One region of the [Clostridium] colinum genome, then DNA from elsewhere that is predicted to be linked to it. Evidence: a T-box and tRNA genes for the amino acid it is inferred to sense, from the RefSeq annotation. Region 1 holds a T-box; the other holds one or more tRNA genes.
What was found. A T-box is a leader RNA that pairs with one kind of tRNA and senses whether it is charged. The one in region 1 lies ahead of thrS (threonine--tRNA ligase), so its partner is inferred to be a tRNA-Thr.

Region 1 (13,664 bases):
AGTTTTTTAGTATTTATATTTTCAGGATATATAGCTAATAATTTATTAAAAAGTAAAGAAACGTTATTATCATTACATATTATGTGTATAAGTTTTCCTTTTATGGCAATAGGGTCTTGCATAAGAGGGTATTTTTTAGGAATGCAAGATGCTATAGTGCCAGCTATCAGTCAAGTATTAGAGCAAGTTTCTAGAATGATTACTATATATATTTTAGCCTCAATATTTATACCTATGGGTTTATCATATGCTTGTGCAGTTGGTGTCATAGGTATGTGTGTAGGAGAAATATTTGCATTTTTATATGTACTTATGGTTTATAATGCAAAAATTAATAATGGTAAAAAGCCTACAGTATCAACTGTAAAGTATACATCAATAATATTAGCTATGGCAATACCTTTAACAGCAAATAGAGTTTTAGGTTCATTTTTAAGTACAATAGAAAATATATTAATACCACAAAAGTTAATAGAATATGGGTATAATGCTACAGAAGCTATGAGTTTGTATGGACAGCTTAGTGGTATGTCTATGCCACTAGTTATGTTTCCTTCTTCACTTCTTACAGCACTTGCAATAGCTATGATACCAGCTATATCGGAAGCAATGGCAAAGAATAAAATTAGTACTATAAGGCAAACTATATCCAAAACACTTAATATAACAGCATTTATAGGTATTGGAACAACTGGATTATTTATATTTTTTTCAAATGAGCTTGGAATGACAATATATTCACAAGATGATATAGGTTGGCAACTTCTATACATAGGATTTTTATGTCCATTTTTATATTTACAAGTTACATTTTCAGGTATATTAAATGGGTTAGGTGAGCAGTTTTTAATATTTAAAAATAGTATTGTATCTTCAATAATAAATATTTGTTTTATATATTTTTTAATACCTAAATATGACTTATATGCATTTATAATAGGTTGGTTTTTAAGTTTAATAATAGTAAATATAATATCTATATCAAAATTAAAAAGTAAAATAGATTTTAAAATAGATATTTCAAATAGTGTATTAAAACCTATAATTTGTATATTGTCTAGTGGTATAATTGCTAAATATTGTTATAATTTATTAATATTAACATATGGAGAAATTTTTAGTTTAGTTATATCATTAAGTATTTTAGGATTAATATATATTATATTATTAATATTAGTTGGAGCTTTAAATATAAAAGAATTTATAATTTTAAAATAAGGTAATAGATTACTATTTAATTTTTGTATAACTATTTTTATATTTGGCAAGCATATCTTTATAAACTTATTAAATTTATGAAGATATGAGGAAGGTTATATATGCAAAAATTAAATAAAAAATATTTTTATATAATAGGTTTAATATTAGTAAGTTTAATATTTGTTATACCTATAATAATAAATTTTATGTTTTTTCCAAAACAAATTAATCTTTTAGCAGGAAATATTCATAAATTAGACTTTAATATACCAGCTGTTGCAACTATTGTTTCAAATGATGATAGTGTTATAAATGTAAATAATAAACCATTAGAAGAAAAAAGTAATATAAATCTTAATGAAACGGTATATTTACAGTCAGAAAAAGAAGGTGCTGTAAATATGAAAGTTTCTTTAATAGGAATACCTATAAAAAATGTTACAGTATCTACTTTACCAAACACAAAACTAATACCTTGTGGAGATTCTATTGGTGTTAGGATAGATACGCAAGGTGTTATGGTGTTAGGCTTAGGTAGTGTTATAGGTGAAGATGGAAAAGAATATGAACCTTCAAAAAATATATTACAACCTGGAGATATGATATTAAAAATAAATAATGAAGAAATAGATAGTAAAGAAACTTTAATAAAGTGTATAGAAAATAATGATATTTTAAATATGGAAATAAAAAGAAATAATAAATTAGAAAATTTAGTAATAAAATGTGTTAAAGGTCAAGATGGAAAAAATAAAATTGGTGTATGGGTTAGAGATAGCACTCAAGGTATTGGAACTATAACTTATATAAATCCAGAAACAAAATATTTTGGAGCTTTAGGTCACGGCATTGTAGATGTAGATACAAAAGAAATAATGGAAGTAAAAGATGGCAAAATAATGAAATCAAATATTGTTGATATAAAAAAAGGAGAAAAAGGTTCGCCAGGAGAATTAGTAGGAAATATAAATAAAAATGAAACAATAGGAAATATTACAAATAATACTAATGTTGGTATATATGGCAAAATAACAAATGATGATTTTTTTGATAATAAAAAAGCTACTCCTATTGGGCTTAAAGATAGTGTAGAGATAGGACCAGCATCTATACTTTGTAATATAGATGGAGAAGAAGTTAAAGAGTATGACATAGAAATAGAAAGTATAAATAAATATAATATAGATAATTCAAAATCTATGGTTATAAGAATAACAGATAAAGAATTACTAGAAAAAACAAACGGTATTATACAAGGTATGAGTGGAAGTCCTATAATTCAAAATGGAAATATAATAGGTGCTATAACACACGTTTTTGTAAATGAGCCATCAAAAGGATATGGAATATTTATTGAAAATATGCTAAATAATGAACAAAAACATATAGGATAAACATAAAATACATTTATTATTAATTTATACAATTTAAAATATAGCAGTTGTAATATATAAATTTATATTATAACTGTTATATTTTTTTATTAAATTGAATATAATTTTATAACTTATATATTTTACTATGTTTACAAGGAGAAAAAATATGGACAAGAAGATAGAAAAATTTTGTGAAAAAATAGGATTTGGAATAGCCATAAGTATAATATTAATAATTATATTATTTTTTAATATAAATGAAGTTGCTTTTGGAGAAATTATGCTATATGATACATTGCCTAATTATAAAATAAATGAAGAGGCTAAAGATATATTTAAAAAAGAAGATACCATAATGGCTTCTAACATAGAAAATATGAAAAGTGAAGAAATAGGAGATATAGAGCTTATAGGACTTGATGATATAGATTATGAACATAAAAAAACAGAAGATGAAATAAAAAAAAGTACATCAGTTTCAAATACTAATATAGATTTAAAAAAACTTGAAAATTTAGAAGAGTTAAGAAAAGAATTTTATATAGTAGATTCATCAACAGGTATGTCTAAAGATTATTTCGATGTTAATAAATTTATAAATACAGATTTAAAAATAGAAAAAAGTGAAGATGAACCTAAAGTATTAATTTTCCATACACATCCTCATGAAATGTTTAAAGATAGCTATGTGTATGATATAAATGAGGGTATAGTAGGTGTAGGAGCAAGATTAGCAACTATTTTAGAAGAAGAGTATAATATAAAAACATTACATATAACAAATTCATCTTTTGATATGTTAAATGGAAGTTTACAAAGAAACGGTGCATATGAAAGAATGGAGCCAGTAATAAAAAAAGTGTTAGAAGAAAATCCATCTATAGAGCTAGTTATAGATTTACATAGAGATGGAGTAGGGGAAAATACACATCTTGTAGAAACAATAAATGGTAAACCAACAGCTAAAATAATGTTTTTTAATGGTATATCAAGAATAATGGAAAATGGAAAGTTAAATAATATATCAAATTTACCTAATCCATATATACCTACAAATCTTGCGCTTAGCTTTAATATGCAAAAAAAGGCTATGGAAAAATACCCAAATTTTACAAGAAAAATATACATAAAACCTTATAGATATAGTCTGCATTTAAAACCTAAAACTATGTTGATAGAAGCTGGAGCACAAACTAATACTAAACAGGAACTATATAATGCTATGGAGATTTTAGCAGAACTTATAAATGATGTTATTTTTTCTTAAGTATAAAAAGGAGAATTAATAATGGAATATTTAAAAGATAAATATTATGGATATAAAATAAAAGATAATACATTAAAAAATTTAATGATTGTAATGTTTTTAGGAAGTATTTTAGGTTCATTATTTGCTTGTTTAATAAAAGATAGTAGTATTCAAAAATTAGATATATTTATAGATAGTTTTGTAACACAAAATAATAGTATAAATTTTAATTTTATATATTATTTTGAAGTATTTTTTAAAGGTATAAAATATTTTATATTTATATGGTTTTTAGGGTTTATACCTTTAGGAATTATATTTATATATTTAATAGTATTTTCTAAAGGATTTTTTATTAGTTTTACAACAGCATTATTTTTTAATGGTTACTATTTAAAAGGATTAGAATATATTTTTAATATATATATTATAGAAAATATAGTAGTCATTATATTAATATTTTATATATCATTTAAATCAATAAATTATTTTAAAAATAAAAGAATTGGGTTAAAAATAGATATAAAGCAATATATAAAAAATCTTTTAGTATGTATTTTTATAAATATGATATTATTTTATTTTATTGTATAAATTTTATATAAAGAGCATTATAAAAACTGTACTTAGATTTTATAAGTACAGTTTTTATAATGTTAATATATATAAACAAAAAAATAATTATAAATTGTTAGCTTTATAGTATATTAAAAATTTTATCTTTACTTTATAATTATAATTTTGGAATTTTATAATATAGTATATTTTAAAATTTATGATTTTGATACAATGTTTTTATTATTTCATTATTTTCTTGTCTATTTCTTCTTTTATATCGTGTAAGAATATATCTAATGGTTTAGAGCCTAAATCTTCACCACGGCTTTTAATAGAAACTTCACCAAGTTCTGCTTCTTTTTCACCAACAACAAGTAAAAAAGGAATTCTTTGTAACCTAGCTTCTCTTATTTTATATCCAATTTTTTCAGCACGATAGTCAACATCTGTTCTTATACCATTATTTTTAAGTTTTTTAACAACATTTTCTGCATAATCGTGATATTTTTCAGATAAAGGTAAAACAATAGCTTGAACTGGAGCAAGCCAAGTAGGGAAATTGCCAGCATATTTTTCAATAAGCATAGCTAAAGTTCTTTCATAACAACCAATAGATGTTCTGTGTATGATAATTGGATTTTTCTTTTCACCATCTTTATCTACATAAGTCATATTAAACAATTTACCTTGTAAAAAGTCTATTTGTACTGTTATAATAGTGTCTTCTTTACCGTGAACATTTTTAAATTGTATATCTAGTTTAGGACCATAAAAAGCAGCTTCTCCTTCTGCCTCTGTAAAATTAAGACCTATTTCATTTAAAAGCTCACGCATAACATTTTGAGTTTCTTCCCATTGTTCAGGAGTTCCTTCATATTTATCTTTATTGTTAGGGTCCCATTTTGAAAATCTATATGTTACATCATCTTGTATACCAAGAGTAGTCATCATAAAGTTTATCAAATCTACAGCACCTTTAAATTCTTCACCTAATTGTTCTTTAGTACAAATGATATGTCCTTCAGATATAGTAAATTGGCGAACTCTTATAAGCCCATGCATTTCCCCAGAAGATTCGTTTCTAAATAGTGTAGAAGTTTCACCATATCTAATAGGTAAATCTCTATAACTGTGTTGTTCAGCATTATATACAGTATATTGGAATGGGCAAGTCATAGGTCTAAGAGCAAACACTTCAGTATCATTTTCTTCATCTCCAAGAACAAACATACCATCTTTATAATGTTGCCAATGTCCAGAAATTTTGTATAAATCATTTTTTGCCATTAAAGGTGTTTTTGTAAGGCTATATCCTCTTTTTTCTTCTTCATCCTCTACAAAACGTTGTAAAGTTTGAACTATTTTTGCACCTTTAGGCATTAAAAGTGGTAAACCTTGGCCTATTTCTTCAGATGTAGTAAATATACCAAGTTCTCTACCTAAGCGATTATGGTCTCTTTTTTTAGCTTCTTCTTTTTTTTCTAAATATTCTTGTAGCTCACTTGCTTTAGGAAATGCAGTTGCATATATTCTAGCCAACATTTTATTTTTTTCGCTACCTTTCCAATATGCACCAGATGAACCTTCTTCATTTAATATTTTTATAGCTTTTAAATATTTTGTGCTTAAAAGGTGAGGACCAGCACATAAATCAACAAAATCACCTTGTTTATAAAAACTAATAACAGCATCTTTAGGTAAATCATTTATAAGTTCAATTTTATAAGGTTCATCATTTTCTTCCATTAACTTTAAAGCATCTTCTCTAGATAATTCGAAGCGTTCTATTTTTAAGTCTTCTTTTACTATTTTTTTCATTTCTTTTTCTATTTCTATAAGCTCTGTTGAAGAAAAAGGTTCTCTATCAAAATCATAATAAAATCCTTCATCTGTAGCAGGTCCTATAGCTAATTTAGCATTAGGATATAATCTTTTTACAGCTTGAGCTAATATGTGAGACCCAGTATGTCTAAATGCTTTTTTACCTTCTTCTGTATCAAATGTTAAAAGGCTTAAAGAACAATCTTTTTCTATTATTGTTCTTAAGTCACATACTTTTCCATCAACAAGACCAGCAAAAGTATTTCTAGCCAATCCTTCACTTATATTTTTAGCTATATCTAAAATACTACTGCCTTTTTCAAAACTTTTTATTGTTCCATCTTTTAAAGTAATATTAATCATAATTTAAATCCTCCTTATAATAATTTTGAGCTAATATTATTATTTGTATTAAATAATTTATTATTATAGTTTTATATATTTATTGAGATTTATGATTTAAAAATTTATATTAAAAAGCCCCATTTTCCATAGAAGGAAAATGGGGCGTAATATACGCGGTTCCACCCAATTTCATAGTAAAAACTATATCTCTTATTGTCTTTAACGAAACAACCCGTGCTTTATTAGAGCCATTACTCAAAGGTAGTTTTCATTTATTTTTAGTTAAGATACTTTCAGCCTAAGGTATCTCTCTCTTTGAACATCAAAATAAACTACTGTCCTTATCTCAAATTTAAATATGTATATATTATATCATTAAAAAATATATTGTCAATATTATTTATTAAATATAACACCTTTTTTAGATAAATTTCTTTGGGTATCAAATATATATTTAGATAAATCCTCTTGATATTTTTTAGGTATATTTTCAAATTTACACTTATAAGAATATCTATATTCTTCACCTAAATTAGATTTTTCTTTGTGTATTATAGTACATATAGCCACTACGAATAATTCATCAACGTTTATTAATATTTTTACATGTTGTCCTTCTTTCAAATCTTCATTAGCAAAAAATTTAATACCACCACTACTTATATCAATTGTTTTAGCTTTATAAAATAAAATATCCGTATTTTTTAAAGTATCTTCATTACAATTTTCTACAATATCATATTCAAAATTAAGACTTACCTCTAATCTAAAACTAGCTCTTCTTTGTAATTTTTCACTTTTATCTAAAATTTCAACTTTTACTAAAGCTATGTTATCTTTTACAGTGTATGAGATTACTTTCATAGTATTTTTAAATAGTCCATTATTTGTTTTAAACATTATAGAATATTTTGTGCTATTAGATAATTTTACTATGTTGCCATTAGACATAGGAGCTAATATTATAGCTTCTTTTTCAGATACGAATTCTTCTAATTTAGTTTTATGAGAGTATGCAAAATCTTTGTCATTTAATTGGCTTATTTCTATAGGTATCCCTGTTTTCAAATTTAAAATAGAATCTAGTTTTTTTTCTTCTTCCTTTTTCTTAAATAACCCCATAATTATCCTTTCCTATTTATTATTTATTTTCCCTTTTTTAGATAATATTCTTTGTGCATCAAATATATGCTTTGTTATAAGTTCTTTAAATTTTTCAGATACATTTTCAAATTTACACGTATAATAAAATTTACATTTTTCTTTATTTTCAATGTCTTCTTCAGATTTATCTATTATAGTTGCTAATATTATTATAAGTTTATTTTTTATATTTAGTAATATTTTTATTTTAGAATTTAAATCTATATTTTCATTAGTTTTAAATTTTAAACCTCCACTACTTATATCGATAGTTCTACCTATTAATTTAATATCATTAATAGAATTTGGACATAATAATTTATTATTTGTAACTATTGTAAATTTAAACTCTAAGTCTATATTTAATCTAAAACTTTCTCGTCTTTGAATTTTTCGAGTATTACTTAATAGTTTTATTTTTATTATTGGCATATCATTGTATATGTCATATTCTAAAACTTTCATTTTATTTTCAAATAATCCAGAGCTAGTTTTAAATGTTATTTCATATTCAGTTTTTTTATCTATTTTAACCATATGACCATTTTGGGATTTAGGCATAATGATAATAACTTCAGTATCTGATAGTACAAAAACTAATTTACTATACATATGAATTTTATCGTTACTTTCTAGTGATATTTTTATAGGAGTGCCATATTTTAAATGTGATATACTTTCTCCATTTTCTTTTCTGTCATGCTTAAATTGTCTAATAAAATCCATTTTTAAATAAATCCTACTTTCTTTTTGACCTTTCTTAAGGTTTTATTAGCTATATATTCAGCTCTTTTAGCTCCATCTTTAATAGCATCTTCTAAAAATATTTTATCTGATAATATTTGTTTAAATTTTTCTTGTATAGGTCTTATTTCTTCTATAACAACTTCTGCAATAGCTTCTTTAAAGCTACCATATCCAAAGTTACTAAAATATTTTTCAGCATCTTTAATAGTACTATTTGTTATAGCACAATATATATTTAATAAATTTTTTATACCAGGTTTATCATCACTATATATAATTTGGTTGTCAGAATCTGTAACACTTCTTTTTATTTTATTTGCTATTACTTTTAAATCATCTAATAGATAAATAACATTATTTTCATTATCTGCATCAGATTTACTCATTTTTTTAGTAGGGTTTTGTAAGCCCATTATTTTAGCACCTACTTTAGGTATATATATTTCTGGTATAGTAAAAATATCACCATAAATATTATTAAATCTTATAGCAATATCTCTAGCTAGTTCTAAATGTTGCCTTTGGTCTTCACCAACAGGAACAATAGAAGTTTGATATAATAAAATATCTGCTGTTTGTAAAACAGGATAAGTAAAAAGCCCAGTTGGTATGTTATTACCCTGTTTTTGAGATTTATCTTTAAATTGGGTCATTCTAGATAGTTCGCCCATATAGCTATAGCAATTTAATATCCAACCAAGCTCAGCATGTGCAGATACATTAGATTGTATATATATTAGATTTTTAGTATTATCAAGACCAGCTGCAAGGTATAATGCTAATAATTCTTTAGTATATTTTCTAAGCATAGTAGGGTCTTGTCTAACGGTTATAGCGTGTAAATCTGCTATACAGTAAATACAATTATATTCTTCTTGCAAAACGTTCCAATTTTTAAAAGCACCTAAGTAGTTACCTAGTGTTGGTTTACCAGATGGTTGCATACCACTGAATAAAACTTTTTTATTTTCAGTCATATATAATATTACCTCCTTATGTTTAATTTATCTAATATTTAAGTTGTTATCGAGATATATAATATTATTATCTAAAATAAATTTTAAAAATTGTTTTTCTTCGTCCATTTCTAGAGATTTAAAATTACCTTTAATAAATCTTCTTTCTACATATTCTATTCCATTTAATGTAGCTTTGAATTGATATAAATTATTATTTTGGTTTTTATGTGTTGTTACATATATATTATCTTCATTAATTATAACGTCATTTCCCATACCTAAATAAACACTATTAGATAGAGGTTTATACATATCATATAGATTTATATAAGATATTAGAGTATAGTTATTATCGTTTATATCTGGAAAATAAAAAATTTTATTAAGATTAAAGTTTTGTGTTTTAATATCTACAACAACATTATTATTATAAATACACTCTTCAAAATAAGGTTCTTTATTTTTATATTTATTTATATTTATTTTAGATATAGTATATAAATTATTACCATCTATAATATTTTTGTAAAAATCTCCATTATTTTCTATAACTTTAACAGTTTGTATATTTTTTCTATCAGATATATCATAAATAACCGTTTTAAGATTACTATCCATATATGTTATAATAAATCTGTTATCTGTTATTTTTATATCTTTTATGTTATTGTTTATTTTTTCAACTTTAAAGCTAAAAATTTCTTCTTTATCTTTTGTTACAAAATAAACTTCAATAAATGCTTGATTTACATATATATTATAGTTGTTAGTTTTCTTTATAATAATAGGATTATTATCTTTTAGTAAATTAGGTAAATCATTTATATTTAATAAATTTTCTTGTGGAGTTTCTAAATTATTTTGGGTATCTAACGCATATTTATTAGATAAATGTCTTAAATTTTCATTATTACCAACTATAGGTAATTGTTTTACTTGTTTTTCTAGTTCTTTTAAAATATTTAATTCTTCTATTGGGTCAAATAAATTAACCATATTACTAATAATAATTAAGTCATCATTATAAAAGACCTCTTTATCAAATATATCGGCAAAGCTTCTAAGAGGTATATAAAATCTATCATTTATTATTTTAGCTTTTGTATCTATTTTTATAGTTTCTTGACTTGTATTATCTATAATTTGTATGCTTGTACCATTATTAGAAAATATTATAGCTTTATTATATAACCTTATAATAGTTTCTTTAGTTTGTTTAGAAAAACTAATATTAGCACCAAAGGCTGTTTGTAAAAATTTTGCTGGTATATAAACTTTTCCGTCTTCAATTATTGGTACCAGAGTAGAATCATTTTCATCTATTAAAAATTGTTTTTCATTTATTATAATTACAGGACTATTTATTGCTAACACAACAGAATTTTTAAGTTTATCTTCTGCTGTTAGTTCATTTGGTAAAGGCTCTATTGCATTTGTTTTTTTAGATGATAATTGTATTAATAAAACTGAACTTAATATTAAAAAATAAATAATTAGTATATTTAATATGATTTTATTTTTCATAAAATACCTCCAAACAAAGGTTTGTAACAATTTTTATATATTTTATCATATATTTATATATTTTTCAAATAGTTTTAATACAATTTTTATTGTTTTTATAATGTAAATATATTTTAATAAAATTATAGATTATTTTGTATTTCTATATAAAATTAATACTACAAAAATATAAAAAAATATATATTTAAAGAAAATATTGTTAATTTTATTTTTAAATTATTACATTTTTATTTCAAATAGTATATATATTGGAATTATGTCAAATTTTCTGCTATAATAATAAGAACTAGAAGAAAAATTATGGAGGCTACTTATGTTTAAATCAAAAAATATTTTTGTTATTGTGTGTACAACTGTTTTTATTATTATGTCAAACATTTGTGTATTTTCGGCACCATATGTTAATTTTAAAATAAGTTATGATGGTAAAACTTATACATACAACAAAGAAAAAGTATATTTATACGTTAATGATAAAAAAATAGAAAATTTACCTTTAGAACCTATTATTATTGATAATTACACACTTGTACCGGCAAGAGAAACATTTGAAAAAATAGGAGCAACTGTTACTTGGATTAAAAATACTGAACAAGTTCAAGTAGTATATAAAGATATAGTTGTTCTTATGAAAATAAATGATATTAATGCTACAGTTAATGGTAAATTATTTAAAATGAGTATACCACCTAAACTTATAAATGGAAAAACAATGATACCAGTTAGATTTGTAAGTGAAGCTGTTGGACTTGAAGTAAAATGGGATAATAAAACAAGAATAATAAATATTAATGAATCAGTAATTAAAGATACAACAACAGAAACAACATCAATTACAGAAACAACAACTCAAGTAAAAAATCAAGAAATAATTATAGAAAAAATAGACATGCCAGATTCTGATGAGCGAACATTTGCAATATTTGCTAATAAAAAAATTGATAAATTTGAGCAAATAATATTAGAAGATGGTTCGGTTGCTATCGATATATATAATTGTAAAAATAATATAGTAGAAACATCTTTAGAAAGTATTACAGAATTTGTATCTAATGTTACTATAGAAAATAAAGAAAATAATGTTACTAGATTTATATTTAAAACGAAAAGTTCTGTTTTAAATAATAACTTTTTATCTGAAGATGGTAAAATATTATATGTTAATTTTGGTGGAAATCCGATTAAAAAATTACAATTATTTAATGATGGAACAAATGATATATTAAAAATATATGGAGAATTTGCACCAGATATTAATATAAGAAAAAATGATTTTAATGATAAAATTAGCATAGAAATAAAAAATTCAGCTATTGTAAACTTAACAGAAGATATTAAAGAAACTAAATATATTGAAAATATTGATTATAGCAAAAGCACAAATATTATGGTAAATATAGAGGCTAATCTTAAAGAAAATGTTGATTTTTCTTATAAAAAAGAGGATAATGTAACAACTGTTACTTTAGGTTTAAACATAAATAAAGATAATAATGTAAATAATAATACAACAAATGATAATACAAATATTGTATCTGGTAGACAATTTAAAATAGAAAAAAAATCTTCTATATCTATTGATATAAATAATGTTAAACATACAGATAATTATTTAAATAAAGAATATATTCTTACTTTTGATAAGGATATAACTTCCTTAATAGCCATAGGTGAGTATAAAGTAAATAATGAGCTTGTAGATACAATTACAGTACAAAATGTTGGTGGTGTTACTCAAATTGTTCTTAAATGTAAAAAAATAACAGCAATTAATGTAACAGAAGACAATAATTATATTTATATTAATATGCTTTTACCTAAAGAAAAATATAAAAATATAGTTGTTATAGACCCTGGTCACGGAGGAGAAGCTCCAGGTACATCTGGTAATGGGCTTATTGAAAAAGATGTAAACCTTGAAATTTGTCTTATATTAAATGATTTATTTGAGGCTAATAAAGATGTTAAAGCATATTTTACAAGATTAGAAGATGTAAATCCAAGTTTTGTAGATAGAACTAATATGTCTAACGAAGTAGGGGATATGTTTATATCTATACATCAAAATGCATCTGGAAATGGCTCTACAGGACCTAATGGTACAGAAGTATTTTATTTAAACCCTAATACTAGTGATAGAGGTATTACAAGTAAGGCAATGGCAGAAATATTGCAAAAAAATCTTTTAAAAGATTTAGGACTATTAGATAGAAAAATAAAAACATCTAATTTAATTGTTCTTAGAAATAACAAAGTGCCAGCTGTTTTATGTGAAATAGGATTTTTAAGTAGTCCATCAGATGCAAGTAAGCTAGCACAAAGAGACTTTAAAGAAAAAGCAGCTCAGTCTATTTATAATGGTACATTAGAAATATTTGAAAAATATCCAAGTAAAAGATAAAATACTAAATTATAGTAAAAATACACTACAAGTATTAGTAAAATTTAATATTTGTAGTGTATTTTATTTATATATTTATTATGAAAACATATATACAATTTATGATTTTTTATTAGTAATTTTATATTTTTTATTTGTAAAATATTTTAATTATTTATATTTTTATATCACTAAAACGGTAAAGAACAAAATTAAAATAATTTATCACAATATAAAAATAAACCCAGTTATCATATTAAAGATAACTGGGGAAAAAGATAATAAAAAATTATTTCATAGAATCTTTAGAACCTAAAACATTTTCAATTTTATCTTCTACTAATTTTTGGATAAGCTCTCTA
Region 2 (20,958 bases), 520 kb from region 1:
TGAATCTGAATAAAGCCATTTTTTTATAATTGGTAAAATATTTTCGCTATTTATTGAAAGGTTACCTTTTTTCATTATTTATACCTCCTAAAATTTAAATGTTATTTATATTTTAATACTATAAATATGAAATGTCAAGAAAAATTAGCACTCTTTTTAAAAGAGTGCTAGTAATATTATAAACTATTAATAATAGCCTCGGCACATTTTATACCATCAACACCAGCAGATACAATACCACCAGCATATCCACAACCTTCACCACAAGGATAAAGCCCTTTATATTTTATAGATTGTAAGGTTTGTTTATCCCTAATAATTCTAATAGGTGAAGAGCTTCTACTTTCTATTGCAGTCAAAAGACCATTTTCATCTGCAAATCCTTTTATTTTTTTATCCATTTCTATAAGCCCAAGTCTAATAGATTGATATATAAAGTCAGGGAAAATTTGTTTAAAATCTGACGGAGTAACCCCTGGTTTAAATGTCGGTTGTATGTTGCCTATAGAAGTAGAGGCTACTTCTTTTAAAATATCACCTATCTTTTGAACAGGTGCAAAGTAGTTACCACCACCAGCTATAAAAGCTTTTTGTTCAAGCTCTCGTTGAAAATCTACACCAGATAATATATTATTATTATCTAAATCTTCAGGATATACTTCAATTAATAAAGCACTATTTGCATTTTTTCCACTACGATCAAAATAGCTCATACCATTGGTAACAAGCCTATTTTTTTCAGAAGAGGCATTTACAACATACCCTCCAGGACACATACAAAAAGTATAAGCGCCTCTATTGTTAGGTAGCCTTACCGCAAGTTTATAATCGGCCGGTGGTAAATAACAAGCAAATTTGCCATATTGTGCGTTATTTATAAATTCTTGACTATGTTCTACACGGACACCAACGGCAAAAGGTTTTTTTTCAATAGGGTGATTTTTATTGTTTATAAGCTCAAAAGTATCTCTAGCGCTGTGTCCTATTGCCAATATAACATTATCACTGTTAATATTAAAAGTTTCTCCAGTTTTAATATTTTCAACAGTAACACCAGTTATAGTATTATCTTTAGATAATAAATTTATCATTTTATGTTCAAATAAAACTAATCCACCAAGAGAAATTATTTCTTCTCTTATATTTTTAACCATAGTTATAAGCTTATCGGTACCTATATGAGGCTTTGCCCTATATAATATTTCTTCTGGAGCAGAAGCCTTAACAAATTCTTCTAGCAAAACTCTACATCTATAATCTTTTATACCAGTTGTAAGCTTACCGTCAGAAAATGTGCCAGCGCCACCTTCTCCAAACTGTACGTTAGAGTTTTCATTTAAATTGCCACTTTGCCAAAAATTATCTATATCTTTTTTACGTTCATAAACACTTTTACCACGTTCAATAATAATAGGTTTAAGCCCACTACGAGCAAGTATTAAACTTGCCATAAGTCCAGCAGGACCGAAACCGATAACAACAGGGCTTTTTTTACACTGTTTTTTAGGTATAGTATATGTAAAAGGTTCAACTTTTGAAACATCTTTTATTTTTAAATATTTTTTTTCATCTTTTATATCAATATCTAAAGAGAGGACATAAAAACCACCACGTTTTTCTCTTGCATCAATAGATTTTTTAGAGATTTTTATATTTAATATATCATTAATATTTGATTTTAAAATTTTACAAATAATAGCCTTTAGTTCATTTTCTGTTATTTCTTTTTCTAAAGGATATTTTATGTTTGAAATTCTTATCATTTTTTTTCCTTTCTAATTAATATCTTCTACGCAAGCCTTTGTACAAACATAGGAAGAGGACCAAGCCCATTGGAGATTAAATCCACCACAATCTCCAACAACATCTAATATTTCACCGGCACAATATAATCCTTTTATTATTTTAGATTCTAAAGTTTTATTGTTAAATTCATCAGTGTTAATACCTCCGGCAGTTACTTGAGCATTATTAAACCCGTTAGTATCTAAAATTGGAAGTTTATAGTTTTTTATTAAATAAGCCATATTTTTAAGCATATCATCTGTTAAATTTTTTACTAAAAAAGATAACTTTTCTATACCACTATTTTTAGCAATAATATTTCCTAAACGTTTGTTTAAAAGACCATTAAAGTAATTTTCCATATTGGTATAACTTAATATATTTTTTCTATCTTTTAATATTTTAAAAACTTTTTCTTGTGAAAAATTTGGCATAAAATCTATATATGCTATTAAATTATTATATCTTGCAAACAAGGTGGAAAGTTGAAAAACAGGTGGCCCAGATATACCATAGTCTGTAAAAAGTATCTCTCCAAATTCTTCTTTTAAAAATGTAGTATTATTATACATTTTTAAATTACCTGTTATTTTTATACCTTTTAATGATTTTACTTTTTCTGGAGGAGTTTTTAGCTGTACCAAAGCTGGCGTAAGGCTTGTACAACTATGACCTAAAGATTTTAATATTTTTATGCCACTGCCGTTTGAACCTAAGTTTGGACTAGCAACTCCACCTGTTGCTAATATTATTTTATCTGCTAAAATAGTTTCATTTTTTGTAGATACTATTTTAAACTGTGATTTTTTTTTATTTATTGCTTTTACATCAAATTCTGTTTTTATAGGTATATTTAAACTGTCTATTTTATTTCTAAGAGCATCTAATATGCTAGAAGCTTGTTCGCTATATGGATAAACTTTTCCATTTTCTAAAACTGTGTGTAAAACACCTAAGCTATAAAAAAACTCTATTGTGTCTTGAGGTGAAAACTGTTCTAAAAAATATTTAGTAAAAAGTTTATCTTTACCATAAAAATTTTTATATGTTGTATTAATATTTGTAAAGTTACAGCGGCCATTACCAGTTGCTAATATTTTTTTGCCAACTCTATCCATTTTTTCAAGTATTATTATGTTTATATTATCTTTTGATAAATTGTGAGCGTGTATAGCAGATGAAAGACCAACAGCACCACCACCTATAATAGCTAATGTTTTTTTCATTTTATCACCTTAATTTATATATTTATAATATAATTAGTATGTAATAAACCAACTATTTTGTCAATATATAAAATAACATAAAGTGCTAATAGTAGCTAATAAAAAAGACTAATAAAATGTATCTTAAACCTAAAATATTTAAGATACACTTTAAAAGTCTTTATTTTATATTTATAATTAGTTTAAAACTGTAATTTTAATAGGATTGTTAATTGGTGGAAGGCTTCTTGTCATAATAGGGCTATATTCTATTTCTAATTTTTGTCCTTCTTTTAACCAGTTATAAGCGTGTAAATCTTGACCATTTTTATATTCAATTTTTACATCATCATTTAAATTTAAAACTACATCGCCCATTTTTTCATCTGTTACTAAAATAGTTTTATTTTCTTTATCTACATTTTTAATAGTAGCTATACCATTTATAGTTTGATTTTGTGTATTATCTGTGTCTACATTTTCTACAACTTTTACCATTTTTGGTGTTGTCATAGGAGGTATGCTCATAGTCATAGCTTTGCCTAAAACTACTTCTAATGATTGGCCTTTTTTAAGGCTTGTATCTTTTGTTGTATATTCTACTTTAAAATCTGGTGCTATATTTAAAATAATTTCACCTTTTTCTTCGTCTTTAAATAGTACTTTTGTATTGTTATCGTCATCTTTTTCCACATTTAATACTTCACCGTAGGAAATTTTATCCACAACTTTTACACTTTTTGGTGTATTAATAGGAGGTTGGCTAGCAGACATAATATCACCATATTCTACTTCTAATGCTTGACCTATCATAAGGTTTTTATCATCAGATTTATATTCAATTTTTACATCTTTTATATTTAATACAACTTCTCCTTTTTGTGGGTCTTGTATTGTAATAGTATTATTTTCTTCATTTATATCTTTAATAATAATTTGTTTTTTTCTTTGCTCTGTATTGTTAGGTTTTTCTCCAATAAATAATGTATTATTAGTTGTTAATTCTATTTCTATACCAATTAAATTAAATAGTTCTATTGGAACATAAGTAACACCATTTTTTACAATAGGTGCTTGACCTAAAGGTTGTGGAGCCATTCTTGAAAATGTATAAGCATCTTTTGTTGTAGAAAATGTAATAAAGTGTGGTGCTTTTGTCATATTTATAGTTTTAGTATTTGTATCGTATTCTACATTATATCCAAGTTTTTCAAATACTGCTCTAACAGGTATTAAATTTTTATCGTTTTCTTTTAATACACTATAATTTTCTAATAATTCACCATTAATATATATTTCATTTTCTTTAGTATTATTTTGCTCTAAAGTTTGTTTTTGTAAATTAGGTTCATTATTAGCAAAAACAGTTGTTGTCATTAATGTAGCAATAGCTATCATAGGTATAATTTTTTTAATATTTTTTTTCATAAAAATCTTCTCCTTATATTTATAATAATTTATATTTTGATTTATAATTTCTTAAACGGATGTTTTATTTTTTTTGTTCCACAAAATAAAAAAATTTTTTAAAATTTATTATTTTTTATTTATATAATTATAATTATATTTAGGAAAGACTTTTAATTTTAATATTAAATTATTAATTATTTTTTGCAAAATAAAATACAGTTGTAGAAAATTGTTGACATATATATACATTTGTGATATTATACTTCTGTTAGCAAATTCTAACAAAAGTTGCTATTAAGTTAATTTATAATTATGTTAAAAACAAAAATAATTTTTAGTAATTATTATAATTTTAGTTTAAGTTTATAATTTTTGCTAAATAAGTCGCAATTAAATTTAAAATTATAAGATTTGGTTAAGGAGGTAAATATGTATCCAGTTCTTTCACTTGTATTAGCTTTACTTTTCGTTTTAGGTTTAGGTAATCAAATAAAAAAATATCCAAAATTCTTTTATTCATTATCTGTAATTTTAGTAATTGCTATTGGTATTTACTATCAGTTTAAATTAAAGGAAGTATTTCCAGAATGGTTTACACATTATATTGTAAATCCTTTTAAACGAGGAGCATTTTCTACTGCTTTATTTATTATAGTTATGTATACTGGAATATTAAATTCAAAATGGGCTATAACTAAAAAATTGTATAAAATTCGTGGAGAAATTTCTATAATAGCTTGTATTATTACTTTAAGTCATAATTTTGTTTATGGATTTACAGGTAAAAAACATTTTATAACTTTATTTACACATCCACAAGATATGAAATTAAAATATTTTATTGCTGCTATTATTAGTGTAATAATGATTTGTATGATGCTTCCTTTAATGATTACTTCTTTTCAAAATGTAAGGAAAAAGATGAAATATCATACATGGAAAAATATACAAAGAATGGCATACCCATTTTTTGCCCTTATATATATTCATACTATGGTTTTATTTGGAACAAAAGCATCTGAAAAAACACTTGAGATAGCTTTATATTCAGTTATTTTTATAGGCTATGGTATTTTAAGAGTTGCAAAAGCATTAAGGAGCAAATCAACCGTAAATGTTAATAATAAAAAAATATATTATGCATCTTAAATATAATATATTAAAGTTTTATACTGGGGAAAATTTGATAATAAATTTAAATAAAAAAACTATATGATAAATATTTATCATATAGTTTAGGGTGTAGACTTTGTCTACACCCTTTTTGTTGTCGCCGAATAGGCTTGATTAAACCACCAGCTATGCTGGTGGTAGGTAAAAACTCTTATAGAAAAGTAAAAACCTCCTATGATAGAATATAATTGGTCTGGGAACCAAAAATAAAATAATAGGAGGTTTTGTCATGAAAGACATAAATAGTTTATCACATTCTAAATGGAGATGCAAATATCATATAGTATTTGCACCAAAATATAGGAGACAAGAAATATATGGAAAGATAAAAGCAGATATAGGGAAAATATTAAGAATGCTGTGTGAAAGGAAAGGAGTTAAAATAATAGAGGCAGAAGCTTGTAAAGACCATATACATATGTTAGTAATACTACCTCATTTAAGTGTCTAACAATTTATGAGATATTTAAAAAGTAAAAGTAGCTTAATGATATTTGATAGGCACGCAAACTTAAAGTATAAATATGGAAATAGACATTTTTGGTGTAGAGGATATTATGTAGATACAGTAGGAAGAAATAAAAAAGTAATAGAAGAATATATAAGAAATCAGTTACAAGAAGATATATTAAATGACCAAATAAGTTTAAAAGAATATATAGACCCATTTATGGGTAGCCAGAGTAAGTAGGCAAAAAAATAGCCACTTTTAGTGGCAGCCAAGAAATAGTAGTGTAATTATCAGACCATTCAGTGCCTCTTTAGAGGCTTACAACAAAAAAAGCCCTTATAGGGCTTGAGCAAACCACCCGTTTAACGGGTGGTTTTGATTATAATAATTTGTGATTACGATGAGTATATTATGTAAAAATCAATATTTTTAAGGGCTTTAGCCCTATTAGATTTTTACATAATATAAAGCATTTAAAAATATAAATTGAAAACTATTTTGTACTTTATTTTTAGTATGTATTATATAGTTTTTATTTAGAATTATTTTTTTTCTCTTCTTTTTCTTTAGCTTTTTTAGCTTTTTTTATTTCTTTAAGCTCTTTATCTGTTTTCATACCAACAACATTTACTATGTATATACCAGCAAGCTCAACTTTTACATTCTTTTTTACAGTTATAGCGTTAAATACTTTTTTATCACATATTAAAGTTAAAATTTGAGGACCTATTTTTGCTTGAACAAAATAAAGCTTTAAAAATTTATATATTTTAGGCATTTGTTCTGTAACCATTTTAGGCATATTAACGTCTGTTATTTTACTTTTTTTCTTATCTATAACAAAAATAGTGGTTGTTTGTTTTGAGCGATTTATCATATCTTGATGGTCGCCCATTTTTTTCATAGCTTTTCTATTAACCCAAACCAATATACCTAATATAACGCCAACTATTAGTGTAATAATAATTAATATATCACCTGTACTCATATTATATTCCTTTCTATGAAAAAATTATATAAATAAAGCTGACAAGCGGATTTGAACCGCCGAACCTCTTCATTACCAATGAAGTGCTCTACCTGCTGAGCTATGCCAGCAAACTTAAATAAAATTTTAACATATATATACATATAAGTCAAGTTAATAAACCCTAAACAGTTGTTAAAGTAAAATAAGAATATTAATAGTTATAGTTTATAAATTAAATATTTATCTTGACATAATGTTAAAAATATATTATTATGTAATAAGTGCCGTAGACAGTAGGTGTTTTTACGTAATGCTTTTGCAACCTACCGAGGAATTATAATCGAAGATTTTATCCTTGCTGTCTTTGCAGGGTTTTTTGTGTTTAATTTTATACGGCTACTTAGGCTTTTGCCTTAAAAATATTATAGGAGGTAAAAAAATGGCTAAAGTAGAACAAAAACAAGTCATAGTTAATGAAATTAAAGAAAAGCTTTCTAAAGCTACTTCTGCAGTTTTAGTTGATGCTCGTGGTCTTACTGTTGAGCAAGACACTAAACTTAGAAAAACTTTAAGAGAAGCTGGTGTAGACTATAAAGTTTACAAAAATACTATGATGAGATTTGCTATTGAAGGTACAGAGTTTGAAAGCTTAGGCCAACATTTAGAAGGTCCTAGCACATTAGCTATTTGCTATGGTGCCCCAACAGTTGCTGCTGGTATCTTAAATAAATTTAGACAAGAAGCTAAAGCTTTAGAGTTTAAAGCAGGTGTTATTGAAGGTACTTACTATGACACAAAAGGTATGGAAATTATCGCAGATATTCCATCAAGAGAAGTTCTTCTTTCAAGACTTCTTGGCAGTATACAAGGTCCTATTGGAGCATTTGCTCGTGTGGTTAAAGCTATTGCTGAACAAAAAGAAACAGCTTAATCTTAAGATATGTATATTGAAATAGGTATTTATAACAATTTTATAAACTAAAATATTATATTTTTTAGTTTTAAGATTAAAATCATACCTTAATTATAATTAATTAAAAAATAATAAAATTTATATTTATGGAGGAAAATAAAATGGCTAAATTAACAATTGAAGAATTTATGGCTGCTATTGAAGAGCTTTCTGTTTTAGAACTTAACGAATTAGTTAAAGCTTGTGAAGAAAAATTTGGAGTATCTGCTTCTGCTGGTGTTGTAGTAGCTGCTGCTGGTGGCGGTGCTGCTGCTGAAGAAAAATCAGAATTTGATGTAGAATTAACTGAAGTTCCTGGTGATGCTAAAGTTAAAATCATCAAAGTTGTTAGAGAATTAACTGGTCTTGGTCTTAAAGAAGCTAAAGAAATCGTTGACGGTGCTCCTAAAATCGTTAAAGAAGGCGTTTCTAAAGATGATGCAGACAACTGCAAAGCTAAACTTGAAGAAGTTGGAGCTAAAGTTACTTTAAAATAATTGGAAATAGTAGAATAATAATTTAGGGCTATCATTTTAAAGATAGTCCTAAATTTTATTGTCGCCGAATAGGATTGATTAAACCACCAGCATAGCTGGTGGTAGGTAAAAACTCTTATAGAAAAGTAAAAACCTCCTATGATAGAATATAATTGGTCTGGCAAGCAAAAATAAAATAATAGGAGGTTTTGTCATGAAAGACATAAATAGTTTATCATATTCTAAATGGAGATGTAAATATCATATAGTATTTGCACCAAAATATAGGAGATAAGAAATATATGGAAAGATAAAAGCAGATATAGGGAAAATATTAAGAATGCTGTGTGAAAGGAAAGGGGTTAAAATAATAGAGGCAGAAGCTTGTAAAGACCATATACATATGTTAGTAGAAATATCACATTTAAGTGTATCACAATTTATGGGATATTTAAAAAGTAAAAGTAGCTTAATGATATTTGATAGGCATGCAAACTTAAATTATAAATATGGGAATAGGAATTTTTGGTGTAGAGGATATTATGTAGATACAGTAGGTAGAAATCAAAATGCAATAAAAGAATACATAAAAAATCAATTAGAAGAAGATATAGCAAATGACCAAATAAGTTTAAAAGAATATATAGACCCATTTATGGGTATCCAGAGTAAGTAGGCAAAAAAATAGCCACTTTTAGTGGCAGCCAAGAAATAGTAGTGTAATTGTCAGACCATTCAGTGCCTCTTTAGAGGCTTATAACAATAAAAAAGCCCTTATAGGGCTTGAGCAAACCACCCGTTAAACGGGTGGTTTTGATTTATATCAGAAAGTAAATTAATAAGTTAAGAGTAGTTTTTTATTTTTTAGAGGTTAATTATCATTATTATTGATATAAAAAAATATCAATGATAAAAATATTTTATAAAATTAAATAGGATGATTAAAAATTACAAATAGGTATTTTTTATTTAGACTGATTCTAAAATATATTATTTGACAAACTATGGATATATATGTAATATATAATTATAAACTTAATTACATACTATATGTTTTAGTTACAATTATTAAATATTAACTGAAGTTAATATTCATATTTAATGGAGGATTTTAATATGAAAAAAAATATTTCAAAAAAAGCTATCAAAGCTATGGCTATGGGTATAGCCATTGGTATAGGTAGTTCTTTAGCTATAAGCGGTGCTATAGATAAAACAGTTGTAAAGGCTTATGCTTCAAATTTAGATGCAGTAGCTCCTGGTTCAATAGATAATACAAGAGTTGGAGTACAGGAAGGTGACTATATTGTTGTTAATTCTGGATTATTATTTAAGGTTAATTCTAAGAATAATAAAAATACAGCAACTTTAGTTGGGAAAATATCTAGTGTAGGATCTTGGGGTGCAAAAACAAAAAGTTCTGAATATCCTTTTGCAGGTAGATTAGTTGATGGTAAGTTAACAGTTTGTACTAATAAATGCTATACTTTTGATGTGGTTGAAATAGCTAATAATGAACCAGGTAAAAAAATAAATTTTGTTGATGGTGATGTTTTAACAAATGCTTCTACTTTAGTTACAGAAATTAAAGAGGATGCATTAAGAAATGTTACAATAAAAGGAGATTTTTCTTTACCAGCTGTTAGTCATATAGAAGATTCTGCTTTTAAAGGAGCAACTATAATGGGTAACCTAAATGTAACTATTAATGAACCAAGTAAAAATTTACTTACTTCTAGAGATGCTTCTTCTCAACTTACATTAGGGAATTATGTTTTTGAAAATGCTAAGATAAAAGGAAGTTTTAATATTAGCTCAAATGCAAAAAATAATATTGTAGGTAATGAAATTTTAAAAGGTGCTAATATTGGTAAAGATTTAATTATTGATTTAAGAATAAACATTACTGATTATAATCAAGCTAATAATGTTTTTAAAAATTTAATAGTTAATGGTAATTTAGATTTGTCTAAATTTTCTGGTGATGGTGTAGATAATCTAAGTCAATATGGGTTAGGTAATAGTGTTGATGATATACCAGAAGGATTAAACCCTACTATTGTTAACGGCGAATTAAAATTACCATCGACTACTACTTTAGATAAATCTTCTTTAGCGGGAATTAAAGTTGGAAAGTTAGATTTAACTAAGATACCTTTAACAACACCAAATGAGTTAAGTGAAAAGACTTTTGAAAAAGCAACTATAAAAGACTTAAACCTTGATTCTAAAACTAATAAGATTAGTTCATTTGCATTTAGCGAAGCTAATATTAATGTAACAAATGATACTTTTAAAAATATTAAAGAGTTAAAAGAAGGAGCTTTTAAAGGTTCTAATATTAATGGTGACTTAGATTTTTCTAATGACACAATAATGAAGAATGCTTTTAAAGATTCTATTATTAACGGTAGTTTAGATTTATCAAGTGCTAATTTAGAGGTAAGTGATGATAATAAGATTTTAGAGAATTCAACTATTAATGGTACTTTAAATTTAAGCAATACTACTATTCCTACAATAAAAGATGGAACAACTGGTGCAGTTGCAAATTCTAAAATTAGAGATATTATTTTAGCAGGTGTTAATAACATACCAGCTAATACTTTTAAAGGAAGTACATTTGAAAATACTTTAATAGTAGATGCAACAACTATTGGAGCAAATGCATTTGATTTGACTAACGAAGCTACTATTAGATTAACAAAATATTCAAAAGATAATCTTGCAACAATAGATGCTAATGCTTTTGGTGGACAAAATGGAAAAAAAGTTACATTACTTTTACCTATTGGTACAAGTAATGAAGATATTAAAAACTTAAAAAATAAATTAAATAATAAAAATATTAATTTTATTGCCGATACTGTAGTTGTTACAAACAATGTAGGTACTTATACATTTGAAAGTGGAGTAAAATATAATGAAATTACACTAATAGATTTTACACCATCAAATAAGTCTAGATTTGCAAGAAATGTAGATGATAATACTTCTTTTATTAATGGAAAATTAACTTATAATGGTAATACATATAATTTAACAAAAATTGGAAATGATAAACCTTTATTAGAAATTACAAATGAAGCTTTAAAAAATAACACATCTTATGTAACAACTATTTCAGATAATGTTTTTAAAGATAATAAAACTATAAATGAGATAAACCTTCCTGTTGTAACAAATGTTGGAGAAAATGCTTTTTCTAATACAAATATTATTAAAGTTGATTTAGGTAGTAAGTTATCTACAAAAGTAAATATACCTAGTAGTGCTTTTTTAGGTGTTTCAACTATTAAGGAAATAAAAACTAACAAAGAAAGTAAAAATGTTGTAAAAACAGCATTATCTAAATCTAAATCTAATAATATTATTTTAGAAGTTAATAATAATAAAGAAATTGTTAATGAAATTAATAATAGCACAGGAGCAAATCCAAATAGTATATTAGGAAACTCATTTACACATGGAACAGGTGCTAATATAGGCATTACAAGTGATAAAATTACAAACACTAATGATAAAGCTATTAATACACAAAATAGTCAAAAAGTTGGAGAAGATAAAAATCTATCTATTAGTGATATAAAATTACCTATATTATCAGATGAATCTAAAGTATTTTTAGATATTTCTGATAAACATTGGGCAAAACCATATATTGACAAGTTATCTAAAGCTGGTATTATAAATGGAAATAATGGAGAATTTAATCCAGATTCTAAAACAAAGCGAGCAGATGTTACAGTAATGCTTATTAAACTTTTAGGTTTACAACCAGAAACTAATAATAAATTTATAGATGTTGATTCTTCTGCATATTATGCACCTTATGTAGGCACAGCATCTACTTATAAAGTAGTTAATGGAGCTAATGGTATGTTTAATCCAGAACAAGCTATATCTAGACAAGATACTATGGTTATGATAGCTCAAATATTAAAAGGTTTAGATTTAAATATTAATACGGATACTAGTGTATTAAATAAATTTAGTGATATAAATAAAATTTCTAGTTATGCAAATGAAAGCGTGGCTATATTACTTAATTCTGGTATTATATCAGGTAATAATGGTAAATTAAACCCTACAGATAATATTACTAGAGCAGAAATGGCTACTATTATGTCAAAATTATATGATATTTTAATTAATACTAAATAATTGAATAACAATATATTTTAGGTTATAGACTTTGTCTATAGCCTTTTAATTATATTATTTTTTATGCAAAGTTAAAAATAAATAAAATTTTATTAAAATAATAAAAATAAGTATAAATTTTAATTATTTTTGTGAAAATTATTTTCAAATATTTGTGAAAAAATATAATAAGCAATTTAAAAGTGTATATAGTTTATTTAATTTAAATAATTATAAAAAAATTTTATATATTATTATTTAAAAATAACATATTTTGACAATGAATTAATAGTAGTTTATGTATTGACAAAATATAATTATATATATATTATATAATTGTAATTTTAATGATTTATGAAATATTTTAAGGATAAATATATTAAATTGTAAATTAATATATTTTTTCTTTTATTTTTATAATTAATTTTTATTTTTTATGGAGGGATTTTTAGATGAAAAAAAATATATCAAGCAAAGCTATAAAAGCTATGGCTATTGGTATGACGGTTAATTTAGCTACAATAAGTATAGCTACTGTTGGAGGAATTAGTCTTAATATTGTTAAGGCAGAAGATACATATGATGATGGATATGAAGAAGATTATTATGAGTATATTGACATTAAAAATCCAGAGAGTATAAAATTAACTGAATATAGTTATGCTGTTACAGTAGATAGATTATTATTTAAGTTTGTAAAACCTAAAAATAAAGAAGATGCTCAGCCAGTAGAAATTAGTGAAAATAATGAAAGTGAGTTTGAAGCTATTTTTATAGGAATAGTTTCAAATAATTCAAATTTAAATGATGAAATAGAAAAGAAGGATAATGATAAGTTACCTTTTATGGCTAATATTGATAAAGAAGGAAATTTAGTTATAAAAACATCTGAAAAAAATAGTGAAGCGAGTTCAATAAGTGATTCAGTACAAGATAATGGACAAAAAGAAGTAAAAGTTCCTATTACACAAATTGGTAATGATAGTGATAACAATTATGGTAATGAAGGTGTTTTACGCTACTATAAAATAGATAAAGACAAAGACCCAGAACAAGAAAATGCTATAGCAGTTGATCAATATTTAATATATTCATTTTCAAAATTTAAAAAAGTAACGAAGATAGGTGCAAATGCATTTAGAGACATTACAATTGAAGATTATTTAATATTTCCAAAAGTTACTGAAATAGGTAAAAATGCATTTTGGGGAAGTACAATAAATGGAAATTTAATATTACCAGAGGTTTCGAAATTAAATTTATTTACTTTTCGTGGAGCAACAATAAATGGTGATTTATTACTAAAAAAAGCTAAAGAAATTAATGGAGCTTTTAGAGGTACTTATTTTACAGATGAATATAAAGGTATCACAGTAAAAGGTAAATTAGTATTAGGTGATAATGCTATTATAGATGATATGGAGTTTAATTATACTAATATAGGAGAGTTGGATTTAAGCAAATGTAAAGTACTTGAGGTTAATCCAGAATATGAAAAAGAAGAAGATGATGATGGACCAGATATTCCATCCACACCTTTTATTAATACTAAAATAGGAATTTTAACATTACCTAAAGACTATAAAGGTGCTAATGGAGCTTTTTTTAATTCTAAAATAGGTGTTTTAAATATAAATGCAAATACATTTGCAACAGATGCATTTAATGGTGAAATTTTTAGTTCTGAAACAAAATTTTCAGAAATAGGTACTTTAAATTTACCAGATGAGTTTACAGGACAAAACCATTCTTTTAAATATACTACTATTAAAAATTTAGATTTATCTAATGTTAAAGATATTAGCATAAAAAATGACTTCGAAATTAACGAAGATGAAGATCTTGAATTAGGTTTAGAAGATGATTTAGGAGATTTTGAAGATTTCGAAGATTTCGAATCTATAGATACTGCGTTTGCAGAGAGTATTATAGAAAATCTTACTCATAATGGTACTACTATAATGGGTGATGGATTTTTTTATGGTTCAACTATTAAAAATCTTAAGTTTAAAGAAGGTTTAACTCGTATAGAAGATAAAGTATTTGCTCAAGCTACTATACCAAAAGAAGTAGTTCTTCCAGAGATTACAAGTATAGGAAGTAGAGCCTTTGACATAGGTAATATAGAACCAGTTACTATAAAATTACCAGCGTATAAACCAGAATATATAGATAATATAGAAAAAGATGCTTTTAGCTTAGTAGTAACAGTTATATTACCGGCTGGTACTTCTGAAAAAGATAGAAAAGCTCTTGAAGATAAATTAACAGGTGATTTTGGAGCTCCTACCGTATTAGTAGATAAGGCAGAAGAAAATATTGTATCTACTACAAATGTTGGGACATATAAATTTGAAATGTTAGATAAAAAGAAAAAAGAAGTTGCTTTAACAGGATTTGAGCCTACAAATACAAATTTAAAATCTAAAATGGTTGATGATAGTAACTTTAAAAATGGTGTAATCACTTTAAATGGCAGTAACTATAAATTAACTCAAATTGGTGTTGGAACACCTATTACTAATTTAACAGATAAGGATTTAGAAGGACATACAAATAATGTAATAACTATTGCAGATAATGCTTTTAAAGGTAATAAAAACATTATAACTGCAAATTTTAAAAATGTTAAAACAGTAGGTGTAAATGCATTTGAAGGGGCTAGCAATTTAAGAATAGTTAATTTACCTAAAGTGACTAAAATATCTGATAAAGCTTTTGCATCTACAAATGTTATTGAAGTTAATTTAGGTAAAGATACTACTGAAAAAATTGAAGTTAAACCTAATATTTTTGACGAAGTTACAACAATTAATAAAGTTGAAACTAATAATATTAGCAAAGATAATGTTATAGATGCTATTAAAAATTCAAGCTCAGATAAAGTAAATCTTGTTACTAGCAATGGTTCACAAACTGTTAGCTCTGAGAAAAATAGTGTAAAAGGTATGCAATTTAATAGTAGTAGTGCAAATATAGGTGTAAAAAATAAAACTGATAATACAGAAATAAACCAAGAAAATAAACCAAATAAAAAAATTAGTGTAGATACTATAAAATTACCTAAAACAGAAGGTAAAGCTAAAGACTTTACAGATGTTAAAGATAATCATTGGGCAAAGGCTCATATTGATAAATTATCTACTGCTGGTATTATAAATGGAGATAATGGTAAATTTAATCCTAATGGTAATACAAAAAGAGCAGATGCTACTATTATGATTGTTAATCTTTTAGGTTTAACACCAGAGAATAATAATAAATTTACAGATGTTAATCCTTTAGCTTATTATGCACCTTATGTAGGTACTGCATCTACTTACGGTATTGTTAGTGGGTCTAATGGAATATTTAATCCAGAACAAATTATATCTAGACAAGACACTATGGTTATGATAGCTCAAGTTTTAAAAAGTTTAAATTCAAATGTTAATACAGATGTTAGTGTATTAAATAAATTTAGCGATGCAAACAAAGTTTCTGCTTATGCAAATGAAAGTGTTGCTATATTAGTTAATGCGGGTATTATATCTGGTAATAATGGAAAGTTAAACCCTAATACTCCAGTTACTAGAGCAGAAATGGTTACTATTATGTCTAAATTATACGATATTTTAATTGACGTTAAATAATTAAAATTTAACAATATAACATATATCATTTAAGTTTTATTGATTATTATTTTATATAAAAGACAAAGTCATAAAATAATATGATTATGTCTTCAGGGTGTAGACTTTGTCTACGCCCTTTCGTCGTAATAATAAAAAATTAGGTTGTTTACTGTTTTTAGTGATAGAAAAAATATAAACAATTAAAATATTTTACAAATAAAAAATAGAAAATTACTACTAAAAATTATAAATTGTATATATGTTTTTATAATAAATATATAAATAAAATACTTAGATACTTATAAATTAAATTATGATTTAGTTATATTTATAAATTTAAAAAATTTATCACTAATTTTGATAAATAACCTAAAATTATTATAACGAGTTACTATATGAAAAAATTTGATTTCTTTACACAAGGGCTAAAGTCCTAGTAGAATTTTTATGCCTTGTATAAAAATAAAAAAATTAGTATAAAATATTTTTTCTTCAATTTTAAGATAAAGTCATAAAATAGTATAAATTTATCTTTTATAGTATAAGTTATCTTAATACATTAAGTATAATATTTTTTTATAAAAACAAAAAAATAATAATCATTTACAAAAAAACTTTTTTAGAGTAAAATTAAAAATGTATTTAACAAATATTATTTGATAATAAGCAGGTTTTATTATAAAATGTATTATGTTAATACACTAATATTACGGAGGTAAAAAACTTGGGAAAAAGAGAAGACATAAAAGTATCTGAAGAAGAACTTTTATTACAAAAGCAATATATAGAAAAAATAAAGAAAATAAATGAAGATTTTGAAAAAATAAATGGTAGAAAAAAGAAAATGATTATATCTACCTTTGGCTGTCAAATGAACGCTAGAGATAGTGAAAAGTTAGACGGTATGCTTAAAGATATGGGATACATAGATGCTAAAGACGAAAAAGATGCTGATTTTATTATATACAATACTTGTTGTGTTAGAGAAAATGCAGAAAATAAAGTATATGGTAATTTAGGTTATCTTAAAAAGGCTAAAGAAGAAAATAAAGAGCTTAAAATAGCTTTGTGTGGTTGTATGATGCAACAAGATATTGTTATAGAAACTATACAAAAAACATATAAACATGTAGATTTAGTTTTTGGTACGTTTAATTTATACAAATTTCCACAGCTATTATACACAAACTTTGAAATAAACCAACCAGTATTTGATATATGGAAAGAACATAAAGATATAGTGGAAGATTTACCTAGCATAAGAAAATATAAATTTAAGGCTAGCGTAAATATTATGTTTGGTTGTAACAATTTTTGTTCTTATTGTATAGTACCATATGTACGAGGAAGAGAAAGAAGCCGTAAAAGTGAAGACATTATAAAAGAAATAAGAGAGCTTGTAGAAGACGGTGTGGTGGAAATTACATTACTTGGACAAAATGTTAATTCTTATGGAAAAGGACTTGAAGAGAATATAGATTTTGCAGGGCTTTTAAGAAAAGTAAATGAAATAGATGGATTAGAACGTATTAGATTTATGACAAGCCACCCAAAAGATTTATCAGATGAGCTTATTTATGCTATGAGAGACTGTGAAAAAGTATGTAACCATATACATTTACCTTTCCAAGCTGGTAACAATGAAATACTTAAAAAAATGAACCGTAATTATACTAAAGAGCATTATTTAGGTCTTATAGAAAAAATTAAAAAAGAAATACCAGATATTGCTATTACTACAGACATTATTGTAGGATTTCCTGGAGAGACTTTAGAACAAGTAGAAGATACTATAGATGTAATTAAAAAAGTAAGATTTAGCGGAGCTTTTACATTTATATATTCTAAAAGAACAGGAACACCAGCGGCTAAAATGGAAAATCAAGTAGATGAAAAAATAATTAAAGAAGGCTTTAATAAAGTTTTAGATACATTAAACCCTATTATATTAGATATTAATAAGCAAAAAGTTGGCAATACTTATAAAGTGTTGGCCGAAGAATATGATGAAGAAACTAAAACTATAAAAGGTAGATTAGAAGATAATAGCCTTATACATTTTAGCGGTGGAGAAAGACTTATAGGAAATATTATTGATGTTAAAGTAGTAGATTGTAAAACATTTTATCTAATAGGTGAAGTTATATAATTTTAGGAGGGAAAAAATATGAATAATCTTTTTGAACAAGCAAGAGAACTTGCAAAAAATTTATTAGAAACTAATCAAGGTAAAAAATATCAAGAGGCAAAATATATTTTTGAAGGTGATGATGAAGCCGTTGGCATGCTACAAGAATACGGTAATAAAACTAGAGATTTTCAAATGAAAATGCAAAGAGGAGAAAGCGGAGAAGAATTTGAAAATGCTAAACAAGAGCTTAATAACCTTGTTGCAGAGATGAAAAAAAATAGTATAATAACAGAGTTATTTAAAGCAGAAGGTGAGTTTAACCAAATGGTAGCTAGCGTAATGGATATATTTAATGCAACCCTTACAGGTGAAAGCGAAGAACAAGGTGGTTGTTGTAGTGGGGGTTGTGGCGGTTGCACTGGTTGCCACTAATTTTTAGGAGGCTTTTATGACAGAGTATACACCTATGATGAATCAATATTTAGAGATAAAAGAAAATTATAAAGATTGTCTTTTATTCTTTAGACTTGGTGATTTTTATGAATTATTTTTTGAAGATGCAGTTACAACTGTTGCAGAGCTAGACATAGTGCTTACTAAAAAAAGTTGTGGGAAAAAAGATGGGGAAGCTTTAAAAGTAGATATGTGTGGAGTTCCTTTTCATTCGGCAGATGGGTATATAGCAAAGCTTGTAGAAAAGGGCTACAAAGTTGCTATATGTGAACAAATAGAAGACCCGAAAAATATGACCGGGAAGGTTGTAAAAAGAGATGTTGTAAGAGTAGTTACAGCTGGAACTGTTATAGATACTAATGTTCTAGAAGAATCTAAAAATAATTACATTATGTGTATATTTGAAAATAAGGCAGCTATTGGGCTTTCTGTATGTGATGTTTCTACTGGTGAGTTTTTAACTATAGATTTTAGTCTTAGCGAAAAAAATAAAGTTATAGATGAAATAGCAAAATATAATCCATCGGAGATTATATGCAATAGTAATTTTACTTTATCATCAGAAATAGAAAAAATATTTAACATTAGGACATATACTTATTTAGATTTTTATTTTCAAGTAGACAATGCTAAAGATAGTCTTTTAAAACATTTTAATGTATTAAATCTTAATGGATTTGGTATAGAAGAAGAGCCTATATTAATAAGTGTTAGTGGAGCATTAATGAGGTATCTTTTAGACACACAAAAAAATAATCTTTCTCATATATCTAAAGTAAAAAAATATACAACTAATAAATATATGTTTTTAGATATATCTTCAAGAAAAAATTTAGAACTTACACAAACTATAAGAGAAAAAGGGAAAAAAGGGTCTTTATTATGGGTGTTAGACAAAACCAAAACTCCTATGGGAGCAAGGCTTATTAGAAAGTGGATAGAACAACCACTAATAGATAAAACAGATATAGAAAATAGGCTTTTAGCCGTAGAATATATAAAAAATAATCCATTAGACAAAACAGACATAGCCGAATATCTTTCAAAAATAAAAGATATGGAAAGGCTTATTAGCAAAGTGTCTTATCAAACGGCAAATGCTAGAGATTTGATAGTGCTTAAAAATAGTTTTAAAAGTTTACCTGATATAAAACAAGTTTTATTAAAAGCAGATACACCATTAATAAAAAATATATGTGAAGATTTTGATACATTAGAAGATTTATATACTATAATAGATAATTATATAAAAGAAGAACCTCCATTTAGCATTAGAGAAGGCGATATGATAAAAGATGGAGTTAACGAACAGATAGATAATTTTAGACAAGCTAAAAGCAAAGGTACAAGTTGGCTTTTGGAGCTAGAAGAAAAAGAACGAGAAAAAACAGGTATAAAAAATATAAAAATTAGATTTAATAAAGTTTTTGGTTATTATATAGAAGTTACTAATTCTTATTTATACTTAGTGCCAGAAAATTATATTAGAAAACAAACATTAGCTAATTGTGAAAGATTTATAACAGAGGAACTTAAAAAAATAGAAGAAGCTATATTAGGAGCAGACGAAAAATTAGTTGAGGTAGAGTATGAAGAATTTTGTAACGTAAGAAACAATTTATCTGATAATATAAGTCGTATACAAAAAGTTGCAAATATTATTGCTAAAATAGATGTATTAATATCTTTTGCAGAAGTTGCAACAAAGAATAATTATACAAAACCAAACATAACAGATACCCAAAATGGAGTTATAAATATATCTCTTGGCAGACACCCTGTTGTAGAGCTTTTAACAGAAGATAGCTTTATACCTAATGATACTATATTAGACAAAGAAGAAAATAGATTATCTATTATTACAGGGCCTAATATGGCAGGTAAATCTACATATATGAGGCAAGTTGCACTTATTGTTTTGATGGCTCAAATAGGAAGCTTTGTACCTTGTGATGAAGCAACAATATCTATTGTAGATAGAATATTTACACGTGTTGGAGCAAGTGATGATTTAGCAACAGGTCAAAGTACATTTATGGTAGAGATGACAGAAGTGGCTAATATTATTAACAATGCAACGGATAATAGCTTATTAATATTAGACGAAATAGGACGAGGGACAAGTACGTTTGATGGACTTAGCATAGCGTGGTCTGTTTTAGAACATATTGCCGAAAGAATAAAAGCAAGAACAC

Region 2: it has a tRNA-Thr gene. The T-box ahead of thrS (threonine--tRNA ligase) is inferred to sense a tRNA for this amino acid. The anticodon was not compared.

Annotation. Positions count from the first base shown of each region.
Region 1 is NZ_OW712331.1:1,370,616-1,384,279, reverse strand. It holds gene NBW53_RS06850 (putative polysaccharide biosynthesis protein) at 1-1,218, shown strand, start outside; gene spoIVB (SpoIVB peptidase) at 1,320-2,594, shown strand; gene NBW53_RS06840 (stage II sporulation protein P) at 2,743-3,843, shown strand; gene NBW53_RS06835 (stage II sporulation protein M) at 3,865-4,419, shown strand; gene thrS (threonine--tRNA ligase) at 4,624-6,567, opposite strand; T-box leader at 6,705-6,906, opposite strand; gene NBW53_RS06825 (flagellar brake protein) at 6,946-7,671, opposite strand; gene NBW53_RS06820 (flagellar brake protein) at 7,684-8,418, opposite strand; gene trpS (tryptophan--tRNA ligase) at 8,421-9,416, opposite strand; gene NBW53_RS06810 (stalk domain-containing protein) at 9,444-10,922, opposite strand; gene NBW53_RS06805 (N-acetylmuramoyl-L-alanine amidase) at 11,236-13,323, shown strand; gene NBW53_RS06800 (class II fructose-bisphosphate aldolase) at 13,592-13,664, opposite strand, start outside.
Region 2 is NZ_OW712331.1:1,888,725-1,909,682, reverse strand. It holds gene htpG (molecular chaperone HtpG) at 1-75, opposite strand, end outside; gene NBW53_RS09245 (NAD(P)/FAD-dependent oxidoreductase) at 177-1,763, opposite strand; gene NBW53_RS09240 (BaiN/RdsA family NAD(P)/FAD-dependent oxidoreductase) at 1,776-3,011, opposite strand; gene NBW53_RS09235 (copper amine oxidase N-terminal domain-containing protein) at 3,189-4,418, opposite strand; gene NBW53_RS09230 (ferric reductase-like transmembrane domain-containing protein) at 4,830-5,549, shown strand; partial or broken gene tnpA (IS200/IS605 family transposase) at 5,803-6,264, shown strand; gene NBW53_RS09220 (hypothetical protein) at 6,557-7,012, opposite strand; tRNA gene NBW53_RS09215 (tRNA-Thr) at 7,049-7,122, opposite strand; ribosomal protein L10 leader region at 7,261-7,382, shown strand; gene rplJ (50S ribosomal protein L10) at 7,434-7,925, shown strand; gene rplL (50S ribosomal protein L7/L12) at 8,069-8,443, shown strand; partial or broken gene tnpA (IS200/IS605 family transposase) at 8,637-9,098, shown strand; gene NBW53_RS09195 (S-layer homology domain-containing protein) at 9,539-12,586, shown strand; gene NBW53_RS09190 (S-layer homology domain-containing protein) at 13,018-16,197, shown strand; gene miaB (tRNA (N6-isopentenyl adenosine(37)-C2)-methylthiotransferase MiaB) at 16,904-18,328, shown strand; gene NBW53_RS09180 (YlbF family regulator) at 18,347-18,742, shown strand; gene mutS (DNA mismatch repair protein MutS) at 18,759-20,958, shown strand, end outside.